DNA from 4 places in the Anaerobacillus sp. CMMVII genome. Region 3 is predicted to be linked to each of the others. Evidence: riboswitches for the same ligand, from Rfam matches in the RefSeq annotation. Region 3 holds a riboswitch; each other region holds the start of a gene.
The links. Region 3 has a riboswitch for S-adenosylmethionine ahead of metK (methionine adenosyltransferase). Riboswitches for the same ligand answer to the same signal wherever they lie in the genome.
Positions count from the first base shown of each region.

Region 1 (3,189 bases), on a different contig from region 3:
CTTTCGGACTACAGCTATACATAGGCTGATGCTCCACTCTAATTCCTTTGATTAAGATATAAGAAAAAACCTAGGAATAGTTCCTAGGTTTGTCATTTCCAGTAAAATAAAATAGAGTCCCGATATGCCGTATAACACATAGTTTTGAACCTGCCTCAGCAGGTGGGTGCTTTGTTTAACTCTTTGTACTTCCTCTCGTGAAGGCTTGTATGCCAAGCTAAAACTTCAAGCTCCCATATTAAAAATGTTGGCTCAAAACGTATAGTATCCTACGAACACTTCAGGACTCATTTGTTATTTCAATAATATCATGATTTATTTTGAATTCAAGTTTGCTTAGAAATACTTTATATAAAAGTGAACTTCTGAGAAATAAACAAGCAGAATGTTTTCTTACTATTACAATGCTTTCAATTGTTTGTTCGCCTTTGTTTTTTGAACTTTCCCATTAACTCGCAATACCGGATAAAACTCTACTTTTTCATTAGCGGTATTGTTTAATGGAATTAACTCATTTATTGTGACTAACATTGCAACTTTTTGATTATTGTCAAATTGGACAACCTCTTCTACTGAGTGTATTATCTCTTTTAAGGTATGATAAACCTCTGTTTCATTATTTGTATCAAAAACAAGCAAAAACTCTTTGCATTCTAATTTACTTATTTTTTTTAATTTCGGAACACGTGGTTGGTTCCCACTTTTCTGTAGTTGATGAAGAAAGTCTTCAATCATACTTGTCGCTGTCGGCCTTTTACCAGCTCCTGGTCCTGATGCGAAAAAATTACCTAACCAGTCTCCTTGTAAGTATACTCCATTATTCTCATTTTCAATAGACGCCAACGGGGATTTCGCATCTACAAAACATGGAGAAATTGAACCTTTGATATCGGTTCCATCATAATATGCTTCAGCAATATACTTAAGTTTTAAATTGAAGTATTCACCAGCTTTAAAATGGCAGCTCTTTAAATGAGACATTCCACTTCTTTGAAACTGCTCAGGCTTTGGCCAGCTTCCAAAACAAAGCCTACATAGTATTTGTAGCTTATATAAAGCATCAAATCCTTCAATATCAGACGTAGGATCTGCTTCAGCAAACCCAAGCTGTTGTGCTTCTTTTAATACCGTCTCAAAATCATCGCTACCCGCTTGCAATCTTGTAATAATGTAATTTGTAGTACCGTTTAAAATCCCTGAAATCTTTTCAACAGAAGTCCATTGTAATTGACTTTTCAGTGTATTAATAATGGGAATCCCACCAGCAACTGTAGCCTCGTAGCCAATAAATGTTTCGTTTTTGTATGCTAAATTTTCTAGATTTGATCCGTGCTTAGCTACTAGCTCTTTATTTGCTGTAACAATCGGAACCTTTTTACTTAATAAAAACGTAATGTAATCTAACGCAGGTTGCTCACCACCCATGGCCTCAAAAACAACATCAAATTCATAGCTAAAAAAATCGTCAGGAGAATCTGTAAATAACTCACTATTTTTTTCACCTAAATAACGCTTTTTGTCCCTAATCAGTATTTTTTCCACAGTAATTCTTGTTCCTAAAATACTTTCTAAATAAGGTAACGTATCTGTAATTCCTTCATATACCCCAGAATTTACTGTTCCAAAGCCCAGTAAACCAATCTTAAGCAATGACATCATCTCCTTTTCACCATGGAAGAACTTAATTTAGCCAATAAAAAAACCTTTCCAGATAAGGAAAGGTTTTTGTGCCTTAACTTATCTTCCAGAGCTAGCTAGTAGCTCTGCTGAAATTAGCACCTTGTTTGTTAAAGCGAATTGTCTGCGCATAGAAGCGTACAATTTACTCTATCGGTTATCCAATGGATACCTAAACAGGTTGCCGGGCTTCATCGGGTCAGTCCCTCCGCCTCTCTTGATAAGTGATATTTATTTGTTGTGTATTTTACCGTTATAATAATCAGAGTTTTTATAAAATTCAAGTAAAAACAATATACCATGTTCTAGAAGAAATGTAAAATGTAAAATTGCAGTTTTGAGTTTTGAGTTTTGAGTTTTTGAATGTATTGCTTCGAAGCTTTACTTTCACCAACTCATCACTCTGCACTCAAAACTCATAACTAATTAAGCTTCAACCTTCTCTTCTTTCTTAGGCACAACGGATAAGTTTAGCTCCTTTAATTGTGCCTCACTTACTCCACTCGGTGCATTAGTTAACAAGCAACTTGCACTCGCTGTTTTCGGGAAGGCAATGGTATCACGTAAATTTGTTCTACCAGCAAGGATCATGATTAAACGATCTAACCCCAGTGCAATTCCGCCATGTGGAGGTGTCCCATATTCAAAAGCTTCCATTAAGAAACCAAATTGATTACGTGCTTCCTCGTCAGAAAAACCAAGAGCTTTAAACATCGTCTCCTGTAGCTCGCGTTCGTAAATCCGTTGTGATCCACCACCAAGCTCGTAACCATTTAACACTAAGTCATAAGCTTCTGCTCGTACTTTTTCAGGTGTGCTAACTAGTAACTCGAGATCCTCTTTTACTGGTCGAGTAAATGGATGATGTTCGGCAACATAGCGTTTTGCATCTTCATCATACGATAAAAGCGGGAATTCAGTTACCCATAAGAAGTTATATTTTGATTTATCGATTAGATTTAATTCTTTGGCAAATTTTAAGCGAAGTGCACCTAAGCTATCAAAAACGACTTTCTTTTTGTCAGCAGCAAAGAATAACAAATCTCCTGTTTCAGCGTGAATAGCTGACCGCAATTCCATTTGCTCTTCGTCTGACAAGAACTTGGCAATTGGGCCTTTTAATCCGTCTTCTTCAACCTTTAACCAAGCAAGACCCTTCGCTCCATAAATCGCAACGAATTTCGCTAGTTCATCAATCTCTTTACGAGAATACTTCGTTGCCCCACCTTTGACATTTAACCCTTTAACAATTCCACCATTTTCGATAGCTGAAGTAAATACTTTAAAACCACAGTCTTTGACAATATGAGAAAGTTCAACTAGTTCCATGTCAAAGCGAGTATCCGGCTTATCCGAACCGTAGCGATTCATCGCTTCATCATAAGAAAGTCTTTGGAACGGAGTTATTGCATCAATACCTTTAACTTCCTTCATGACTTTACTCATCATCTCTTCCATCATCGCTAATAAATCTTCTTTGTCCATGAAAGAAGTTTCAATATCGACTTGGGT
Region 1 is NZ_JACEHK010000015.1:358,374-361,562, reverse strand. It holds RNA gene ssrS (6S RNA) at 113-290, opposite strand; gene H1D32_RS19045 (homoserine dehydrogenase) at 400-1,650, opposite strand; SAM riboswitch class I at 1,735-1,904, opposite strand; partial or broken gene aspS (aspartate--tRNA ligase) at 2,104-3,189, opposite strand, start outside.
Region 1: linked by a shared signal. The riboswitch ahead of H1D32_RS19045 (homoserine dehydrogenase) and the one ahead of metK (methionine adenosyltransferase) in region 3 are both predicted to bind S-adenosylmethionine.

Region 2 (3,189 bases), on a different contig from region 3:
TCGTCAGTAATTCCGCTGTAAAAGCTAATTTTTCAGTGGTTTTCATATCTAAAATCATTTCCTCTAACTCTACATTTTCCACATGCACACCTGCACTTTTAAACAACTCAATAGCATATGGGTGATTTTTGTAATCTTTCGCATAGAAAACAGCTTTTATGCCGCTTTGTATAATTGCTTTAGCACAATTTAAACAGGGAAAATGAGTGACATAAATTTCAGCACCTGCAGTTGGGACTCCGAATTTAGCACATTGTAACAATGCATTTATCTCCGCGTGAATCGTTCTAATACAATGATTATTCTCTACATAGCAATTATCATCTGTACAATGGTCTCCCCCAGAAATTGAGCCATTATAACCGCCAGCAATAATTCGCTTATCTCTTACAATCGTTGCTCCTACCATTAATCGTGTACAAGTACTTCTTAGTGCAAGCAAATGACTTTGAGCCATAAAATATTGATCCCATGATATCCGTGACAAGGTTTGTCCCTCCTTCTTGCGTTTCTCTCTATAGTTTAGACAAAATATGACACGTCCGTCAATGTTTGAATGTAGAATGTTGAGTGTTGAGTGTTGAGTGTTGAAACATTGTGAAATTTTCACAATGTTTCAACACTCGTAATTCGTAATTCGTAATTATTAGCTCTGGCTTACTTCAAGTGCTTGTTGTAGGTCTGCAATTATATCGTTACTGTTTTCAATGCCGATTGATAGGCGAATTAGCTCAGGTGTGACCCCCGCAGATCGTTGCTCTTCTGGTGAGAGCTGCTGATGTGTTGTACTTGCTGGATGAATGACTAGGGACTTAGCATCACCAACGTTAGCTACATGTGAAAATAATTGTAGCGCATTAATAAACCTTTTCCCTTCTTCAACACCACCCTTAATTCCAAAGGTAAGAATTGCCCCCTTCCCATTTGGAAGGTATTTTCTTGCTAACAGATGGCTTGGATGGCTCTCTAAGCCCGGGTAGCTAACCCATTCTACTAAAGAGTTTTCATTTAAGTAATTCGCCACCTTTAATGCATTTTCACAATGGCGTTCCATTCGTAAGTGTAAAGTTTCTAAACCTTGTAATAATAAGAAGGAATTTAAAGGAGCTATTGCCGGCCCTATATCTCTTAATAGTTGTACTCGAGCTTTAATAATATAAGCTAAATTCCCAACTGCTTCTGTATAAACTATTCCATGATAACTTGGATCTGGTTTTGAAAGACCTGGAAATTTACCATTCGCCCAATCAAAATTTCCTCCATCAACAATAATTCCTCCGATTGAGGTACCATGACCGCCAATAAACTTCGTCGCAGAATGGATGACAATATCGGCTCCGTGTTCAATTGGCCGACATAAAGCAGGAGTAGAAAATGTTGCATCGACAACAAGTGGAATTCCATTTTCATGAGCAATAGTTGAAACAGCTTCTAGATCAAGGACATCCCCTTTAGGATTCCCGATAATTTCACCATAAAGAAGCTTTGTTTTATCAGTTATAGCAAGACGATAGTTTTCTGGGTCAGTTCCATCCACAAAGTTGACTTTAATCCCTAACTTTCTGAATGTATGCGCAAAAAGGTTATATGTTCCTCCATAAAGTGAACTTGAAGCAACAACTTCATCTCCACTCTCACAAATATTGAGGATCGCTAGCGTTATTGCAGATTGGCCACTAGCAGTTGCCAACGCTGCTATTCCACCTTCAAGTTCAGCAACCCTTTTTTCAAAAACATCTTGAGTCGGATTCATAATTCTTGTGTAGATGTTCCCTGGCTCTGCTAGAGCAAAAAGATTTGCCGCATGTTCAGTATCTTTAAAAACATAAGAGGTAGTTTGATATATTGGGACTGCCCTTGATAACGTATTACTATCAGCTTCCTGTCCCCCATGTACAGCAATTGTTTCTAAACTCCATTTTCTTTCGGTCATTTTTTGTTTTCCTCCTCTAATTGAGTGAATTTCATAATTACCTTAATCGAGCTATATCAAATCTATTTGTAGTTACGAATGGTTCTACGCAACTACATTTAGAACTAGTAGCGACAATAGTGAATTATGAAATTCATTAAAATAAATTCCCAAAATAAAAAACTCTTCCTCAGGTTGAGAGAAGAGTTAATATCTGCTTCTTTCTCTCATTTTTCAGAACTACAAAGCTCTGTTGGATTTAGCACCTTGTGTTTTCACACTGGTTGCCGGGTTTCATAGGGCCAGTCCCTCCACCTCTCTCAATAAGAGTTTTCATTTAATTTTGCCATTGTGGTGATTATACCGGCTAATAGTAAGAATTGTCAATAAATTTAAAGGTAAATGTTTTATTACTTTACCTCGATGAATTCTGTCATCTTTTCAACAGTTTTTTGACCTATTCCTGATACATTCGTTAATTCTCCAATGCTGTTAAATTTCCCATTTTCTTCTCGATATTTAATAATTGCGGCTGCCTTTGCAGGACCGATCCCTGGGATCTTTTGTAGCTCATCATTTGAGGCAACGTTTACATTGATTTTTTCACTAGATTTATTGGAGATTAATGGTACTAAGTCTTGTATTTCTTCCTCACCAGTTATTGGAACAAAAATTACCATTTCGTCCTCTAGCAATAAAGCCAAATTTATGACATTTTTATTTGCCTCTTGGAGAAATCCATTTGCTTTTTCAATGGCATGGACCACCCGATCTCCAAGTTTCATCTCATAGACTCCAGGTTTTTCTACGGCTCCTTTCACGTCAACGATGATGGGCTGAGCTATTGGGACAGTTTCTGTTTCGATGTCTACAGTTTCTTGGTACATAGCTAATTGAAATTGCTCTTGAGTATCTATGCTGTTGTCAAAATTTCTAATAAAGCTTACACTAAGTAGCAAGGCAATTGTACAGACCGCAATTAAAAAAATACGGTTGCGTTTAATTTTGATCATTTTAATACCCCCTAAATGAATGGTAAAAAGGAGAATCTTTACATGAGTGTACATTTACAAATGAAGGCCCACGTAAATAAATTTATTGCTGGAGAAAAAAGATACCGAGAACTGGATTTGTTACGGGAAGAAAAAATTGAGGCTGTAATACAAGCGGCGAAGAAAAATCAGGAATTTTCTTTAACAGAAATAAATGCTATTACTGAAGAGATGAACAACCTAAGTAGAAAATTCCGTTTTCCAATGAGGAAACTTGTCAAAAAA
Region 2 is NZ_JACEHK010000015.1:486,372-489,560, reverse strand. It holds gene H1D32_RS19630 (ComE operon protein 2) at 1-487, opposite strand, end outside; gene H1D32_RS19625 (homocysteine synthase) at 647-1,933, opposite strand; SAM riboswitch class I at 2,137-2,242, opposite strand; gene H1D32_RS19620 (helix-hairpin-helix domain-containing protein) at 2,323-2,925, opposite strand; gene H1D32_RS19615 (DUF2533 family protein) at 2,968-3,189, shown strand, end outside.
Region 2: linked by a shared signal. The riboswitch ahead of H1D32_RS19625 (homocysteine synthase) and the one ahead of metK (methionine adenosyltransferase) in region 3 are both predicted to bind S-adenosylmethionine.

Region 3 (3,189 bases):
TAAAAATGGTGCACCAAAGCATGTTGAGAATGTTGCTTCTGGACTTGTAACACCACGTTCTGTACCAGCAAGCTTACTAGTATAACCAGATAAGAAATGATACATAGCTTGTTCTTTCGTAAGCTTACTGATAGGAGGTAAAACTCCAAAAGCATCAGCAGTTAAGAAGATAATTGTATTAGGATGTCCAGCTACACTTGGGATCATTGAGTTTGGAATAAGCTCTAGTGGATACGCAGCACGTGTATTCTCAGTTAGAGTAGTGTCATCATAATCAGGCATCCGTTGTTCATCTAAAATGACATTTTCAAGGACTGAACCAAATCGAATAGCATTGTAGATTTGTGGTTCCTTTTCTTCAGATAGATTAATGCATTTTGCATAGCAGCCACCTTCAATATTGAAGACACCAGTGTTTGACCAACCGTGTTCATCATCACCAATTAAATGGCGATTAGGATCAGCAGAAAGTGTCGTTTTTCCAGTTCCAGAGAGACCGAAGAATAAAGCTACATCGCCTTCATCACCAACATTTGCGGAGCAATGCATCGATAAAACATTTTTTTCAGGTAATAGATAGTTCATAATTGAGAAAATTGATTTTTTGATTTCTCCAGCATACTCAGTTCCACCAATAAGGACCGTACGTTTTTCAAATGAAATGATGATAAATGTTTCTGATTTAGTTCCATCAACTGTTGGATCAGCTTTGAAGCCTGGTGCTGAAATAATCGTAAATTCTGCTTCGTGAGTAGCTAATTCAGCTGCTGATGGTCGAATGAACAATTGTCTTGCAAACAGATTGTGCCAAGCGTATTCATTTATTACGCGGATTGGCAGGCGGTAGCTTTTGTCTGCGCCAGCGAAGTTCTTCGAAACGAAAATTTCATCTTTCGTTTTGAGATAGGCAAGGACCTTTTTATATAAATTCTCAAAAACCTCTTTACTAATAGGTTGATTTACCGAACCCCAATTAATTTTGTTTTTCACAGAAGTTTCTTCAACGATGTATTTATCTTTAGGTGATCGACCAGTATATTTTCCAGTTGTAGCGCGAAGTGCACCTGTAGAAGTTAGAATTCCCTCTTTTCGATCAAGTGATCTTTCAACCAATTGTGATACCGATAAGTCGTGACAGATATTTGCACCTTTTAAAATATTATCCAGCTCTGTTTCATAACTAAGTGTACTCATTCGCACCAAAACCTTTCCTTATAAAAATTGTTATATTTTTTAATATATGCTGTAATTATGTTCTTTGATATTAATTAGTATAACACATTCAAATTAATAGTCTATACTATTTACTTTTTTTACTAATTTTTTTTTGTTTATTTTTAATCAATAAAGAAGCTAACAGTAGACAGTTGCAATTTTCTCAAGGAATTGAGCGATAGTATAATTCAAAAAATGTCACGTTAATGCTAGGTTAAATGTGTTATACAAAGAGGGATTGGTCTTCGACAAAATTAGCCAATATCAACGAAAAATGGTTGACATTGGATATCTTGTGCGATATGATATGAGCCGAACGGATACTCTTATTCCGAGTCGGTGGAGGGACAGGCCCGAAGAAACCCGGCAACCAACACTAATTTGTAAGCTTGATTAGCTTGCATATCACATTAGTGAAAAGGTGCTAACCTGCAAGACTGTGGTCTTGATCGATAAGAGGCGAAAGGCGGATAATCAAAACCTTTTCCTCAAGATGGAAAGGTTTTTTTCGTATGAGGGTTCTAATCATTGGTGAAAATAAAAACCAATGAAAAATGCCCAATGCTTAGTGTAAACATAGGTTCAATGGACAAGCTAAGTTTAATAAGGAAATGATTTGTTCTTTCATTAATCAAATTCTGTTGACTATTTAGTCAAAAGGGAAAATGAGTACCGTATCAAAGAAGAACATATCCTAAAATGGATAAAGGAGGTACAAAAAATGACAGAAAAGAAAACTCGTCGTTTATTTACATCAGAAAGTGTAACTGAAGGTCATCCTGATAAAATTTGTGACCAAATTTCCGATTCGATTCTAGATGCAATTCTAAGCAAAGATCCAAATGCACGTGTCGCCTGTGAAACGTCAGTAACTACTGGCTTAGTATTAGTTGCAGGTGAAATTACAACATCTACATATGTTGATATTCCTAAGATTGTTCGTGAGACTATTCGTGAAATAGGATACAATCGTGCCAAGTATGGCTTTGACTCTGAAACATGTGCTGTTTTAACATCAATTGATGAACAGTCACCAGATATTGCTCAAGGTGTTAACCAAGCTCTTGAAGCACGTGAAGGTTTAATGTCAGATGCAGAAATTGAAGCAATAGGTGCTGGCGACCAAGGATTAATGTTTGGCTATGCAAACAATGAAACACCAGAATTAATGCCTTTACCGATTTCTTTAGCACATAAGCTCGCTCGTCGTTTAACGAAGGTTCGTAAAGAAGAAATCTTACCTTATTTACGTCCTGATGGTAAAACACAAGTAACAGTTGAATACGATGAGAATAATAATCCTATCAGAATTGATACCATTGTTATCTCAACACAACACCATCCAGAGGTTTCTTTGGAGCAAATTCAACGCAACCTAAAAGAGTATGTAATTAAGCCAGTTGTCCCTGAAAATTTAATTGATGAAGAAACAAAATACTTCATTAACCCTACAGGACGCTTCGTAATTGGTGGACCACAAGGTGATGCTGGTTTAACAGGTCGTAAAATTATTGTAGATACTTACGGTGGTTATGCCAGACACGGTGGAGGCGCATTCTCTGGTAAAGATCCAACAAAAGTTGACCGTTCAGCTGCATACGCAGCCCGTTATGTTGCAAAAAATATCGTAGCTGCAGGATTAGCAGACCGTTGTGAAGTTCAACTTGCTTATGCAATTGGGGTAGCTCAACCAGTATCTATTTCTATCGATACTTTTGGAACAGGAAAAGTTTCTGAAGAAGTACTTGTTGAAGTAGTTCGTTCGAATTTCGATCTACGTCCAGCAGGTATCATCAAGATGCTAGATCTACGTCGTCCTATTTATAAGAAAACGGCTGCCTATGGTCACTTTGGCCGTACAGATGTAGAACTTCCTTGGGAATTCACTGATAAAGCTGCGGCATTAAAAGCTCAGGCATTAAATTAAATAATAAAAAAAGCTGATTCTTTTTCTTAGAAAAAAGAGTCAGCTTT
Region 3 is NZ_JACEHK010000002.1:303,053-306,241, forward strand. It holds gene pckA (phosphoenolpyruvate carboxykinase (ATP)) at 1-1,194, opposite strand, end outside; SAM riboswitch class I at 1,539-1,674, shown strand; gene metK (methionine adenosyltransferase) at 1,937-3,142, shown strand.

Region 4 (3,189 bases), on a different contig from region 3:
GTCCCTCCATAGACGTCCTCGGTAATTAACACGTGATCTCCTTTCGACAGGAGCATAAAAGCAGTTGAAATGGCTGCCATCCCTGAAGAAAAAGCAAAGCCACGGATGCCGCCTTCTAGATCAGCAATGACTTCTTCAAGTGCTTTTCGAGTCGGATTAGAACCTCTTGCATATTCATAGTTTCCGAACTTATCGAAAGAATATTGATGAAATGTTGATGAATGGTGAATCGGTACACTTACCGCTCCCGTTTCCTGATGCACTTTGTGCTCATTGTGTAAAAGCTTAGTTTGAATTCTATATTGTTCACTCAAATGTAGAACCTCCTTCTTGAAGACTTGCCAAGCCTTGTGCTAAGTCATCTATTAAATCTTCTTTATTTTCAATCCCTACAGAAAATCGTAGCAGTCGTTTACAAACGCCGTTCTTTTCACGAAGCTCTTCAGGAATATCTGCATGCGTTTGAGTTGTTGGGTAGGTCATTAAGCTCTCAACCCCCCCGAGACTTTCAGCAAAAGTAATTAACTTTAAACTTTGCAACAATTGATTTACCCATTTGGCATCTTTAATCCGAAAAGACAACATACCGCCCCGTCCAGGGTATAAAACGTCCGTAATTAAAGGATGTTCACTTAGGAATTTGGCAATCGCTTTTGCATTTTCTTCATGCTTCTCCATTCTTAACGCTAATGTCTTCATACCTCTAATTAATAACCACGAGTCAAATGGAGATAATGTTGCGCCAATCCCGTAATGAAAAAAACCAATTCTCTCGCATAACGCTTCCCCTTTAGCAGTGACTAAGCCGGCCAAAACATCATTATGCCCACCTAAATACTTGGTTGCACTATGAATGACAATGTCTGCCCCTTCCGCTATTGGTCTTTGAAGATATGGTGTATAAAAAGTATTGTCTACGATCAGTAATAAATGATATTTTTGTGCGAATTCACTCACTTGGGCAATACTCATTTCCTGCATTAGAGGATTTGTTGGGGTTTCAATGAAAATTGCTTTCGTCGCCTCAGTAACCAAAGAATCTAATTTCTGGTAATTTTCCCCGTCCCAATAACGAAACGATATCCCCCAGTGCTGCCATCCTTGCTGAAAAAGTCGATATGTACCACCGTATAAATCTTGACATACGATTATCTCATCACCTTGCTTAAAGATAGACATAACTGTTTGAATGGCAGCCATACCAGAACTACATGCAAAGCCACGATCACCGCCTTCTAAAAGTGCGATTCCTTCTTCTAAGATATGTCGAGTCGGATTACCAGTTCTACTATAATCATACCCCGTTGATTGCCCTATACCTTCATGGCGGTAGGCAGTCGAAAAATATACCGGTGGATTGATTGCACCTGTTTTGTTATCACTTCTATTTCCTAGTTGAACTAAATCAGTTTCCAAATGCTTATAACCCATTGCTGACTCTCCTTCTCCTGTTACCGTTTTAACTATTAAATAATTTTAATAGGCTGTTCTCGCAAAAAAGCTGTTTAACATGCACCACCTAGTATCTCTTGACCACCCTTACTACGTTTTCATTCATCCTTAAACCAGTTCAGATTTGCTTTAATAAGAGGGATCTAAGTATAAAAAAAACTTCTTCCTAAAATTAAGAAGAAGTTGCTGAATACAGTAGGCTCCTTCTTATCTTCCAAGCTTGAAAACCACTTGATGGATTTAGCACCTGACCTTTTAGGCTGGTTGCTGAGATTTCATAGGGCCACGTCCCTCCATCTCTCACGATAAGAATTGTTAAAATTTTTAATTATGTGATTATTAAAGTACACTATTTTTAAAATAATTGCAAACATTTTTATTCAAGTCTTGCATCTACTTGTAAAGTTTCTTCATTTCCACATATACAACGTTTAAATCCAGTTTCATAATTCCCCTCTTTATTTAACTTTCCTCGCAAAATAAACTTCTCACCACAATCATGACATCTAACAGTTACTTTATATCTTTGTTTTGTTTGAAACAACGCCCTCACCTCATTATTAATCAATGTCCTCTACCTATTTATGCCCATTCTAGTAGATTTTTTTCACTTTCCCGAGAGTTTTTTTGAGGTTGTTTTATTAGCTAGCTTTACTTTTTTTAAGGCCAACCACCATAAAAAAATCATAAACGGTAGCATCATGTACACCCAGTATCGTTGAACATATAGAATATAATCATACGTACCGTGTAATAACCAAGGGATGATAAAAGAGAGTACCAAGAGCTTTCTCCTCTGTTTTTGATGACTAAATTTTGCCTTTCCTAAATAATAACCCATTATAACCCCAAATAAAGCATGGCTTGAGACTGGCAATAAAGCACGGACAAACGCTTGATCAACACCATAAGCTAATAAATAAAAGACATTTTCCATTGTCGCAAAGCCTAAAGAAACACTCACTCCATAAACAATCCCATCATAGTGCTGATTAAATTCGGCGTGTTTATAGGCAATATAAAATAAAATAAACCATTTAAAAAATTCCTCAAATAACCCAGCAGAGATAAAAGCCTGTGAAATCGGGGTTAATAATAACCCTTCTTCCTTAAAGGCATATTGGATTACAAGGACAGGAAATACTAATAAAACCCCAAAGATAAAGCTTCGTAATACCATTCCAAGGGGCTCAGAATTGTATTTATCTTTTAGATAAAAAAAACAAAGTAGAGATAGACTAGGAGCCAAACTTGCAAAAATGATACTAAACATTATCTTTAGCTACCTTCCTTCTTTTCTTTCTATTCCCCAATCGTAACATGTTTTGTTTTCAGATGAGAAGTAAAAAAATAACAAAGTTCTCCCGAATTTATCATTTTTGGCCAGAAGACCCCCAACTTCAAGGAGTTTACGAGTATGTGGGGGATGAATGGCTATTTTTTTCAAAAACAGAACATACGATCTTATTTTGTGGTATAATATGGTTAGAGAGTGAGGTGAAAAATATGGTTGTTAAGAAAGCCTATAAATTTCGTATCTACCCAACAAAGTCACAACTAGAGCTTATCAATAAAACCATTGGAAGTGCGCGTTTCGTGTTTAACTTCTTCCTTGCCAAGCAAAAACAGAAAGATGCCTATTGGTACATCGTGGAAGAAATGAAGCAATCCGGGCAGCTTCCTACAAATGCTTGGAAAGGTGAATTCTTTTAAAAATACGACTCGGTAAAAATGGTT
Region 4 is NZ_JACEHK010000010.1:296,292-299,480, reverse strand. It holds gene metC (cystathionine beta-lyase) at 1-314, opposite strand, end outside; gene H1D32_RS15065 (methionine biosynthesis PLP-dependent protein) at 307-1,431, opposite strand; SAM riboswitch class I at 1,657-1,764, opposite strand; gene H1D32_RS15060 (hypothetical protein) at 1,829-1,996, opposite strand; gene prsW (glutamic-type intramembrane protease PrsW) at 2,060-2,725, opposite strand; partial or broken gene tnpB (IS200/IS605 family element RNA-guided endonuclease TnpB) at 2,959-3,189, shown strand, end outside.
Region 4: linked by a shared signal. The riboswitch ahead of H1D32_RS15065 (methionine biosynthesis PLP-dependent protein) and the one ahead of metK (methionine adenosyltransferase) in region 3 are both predicted to bind S-adenosylmethionine.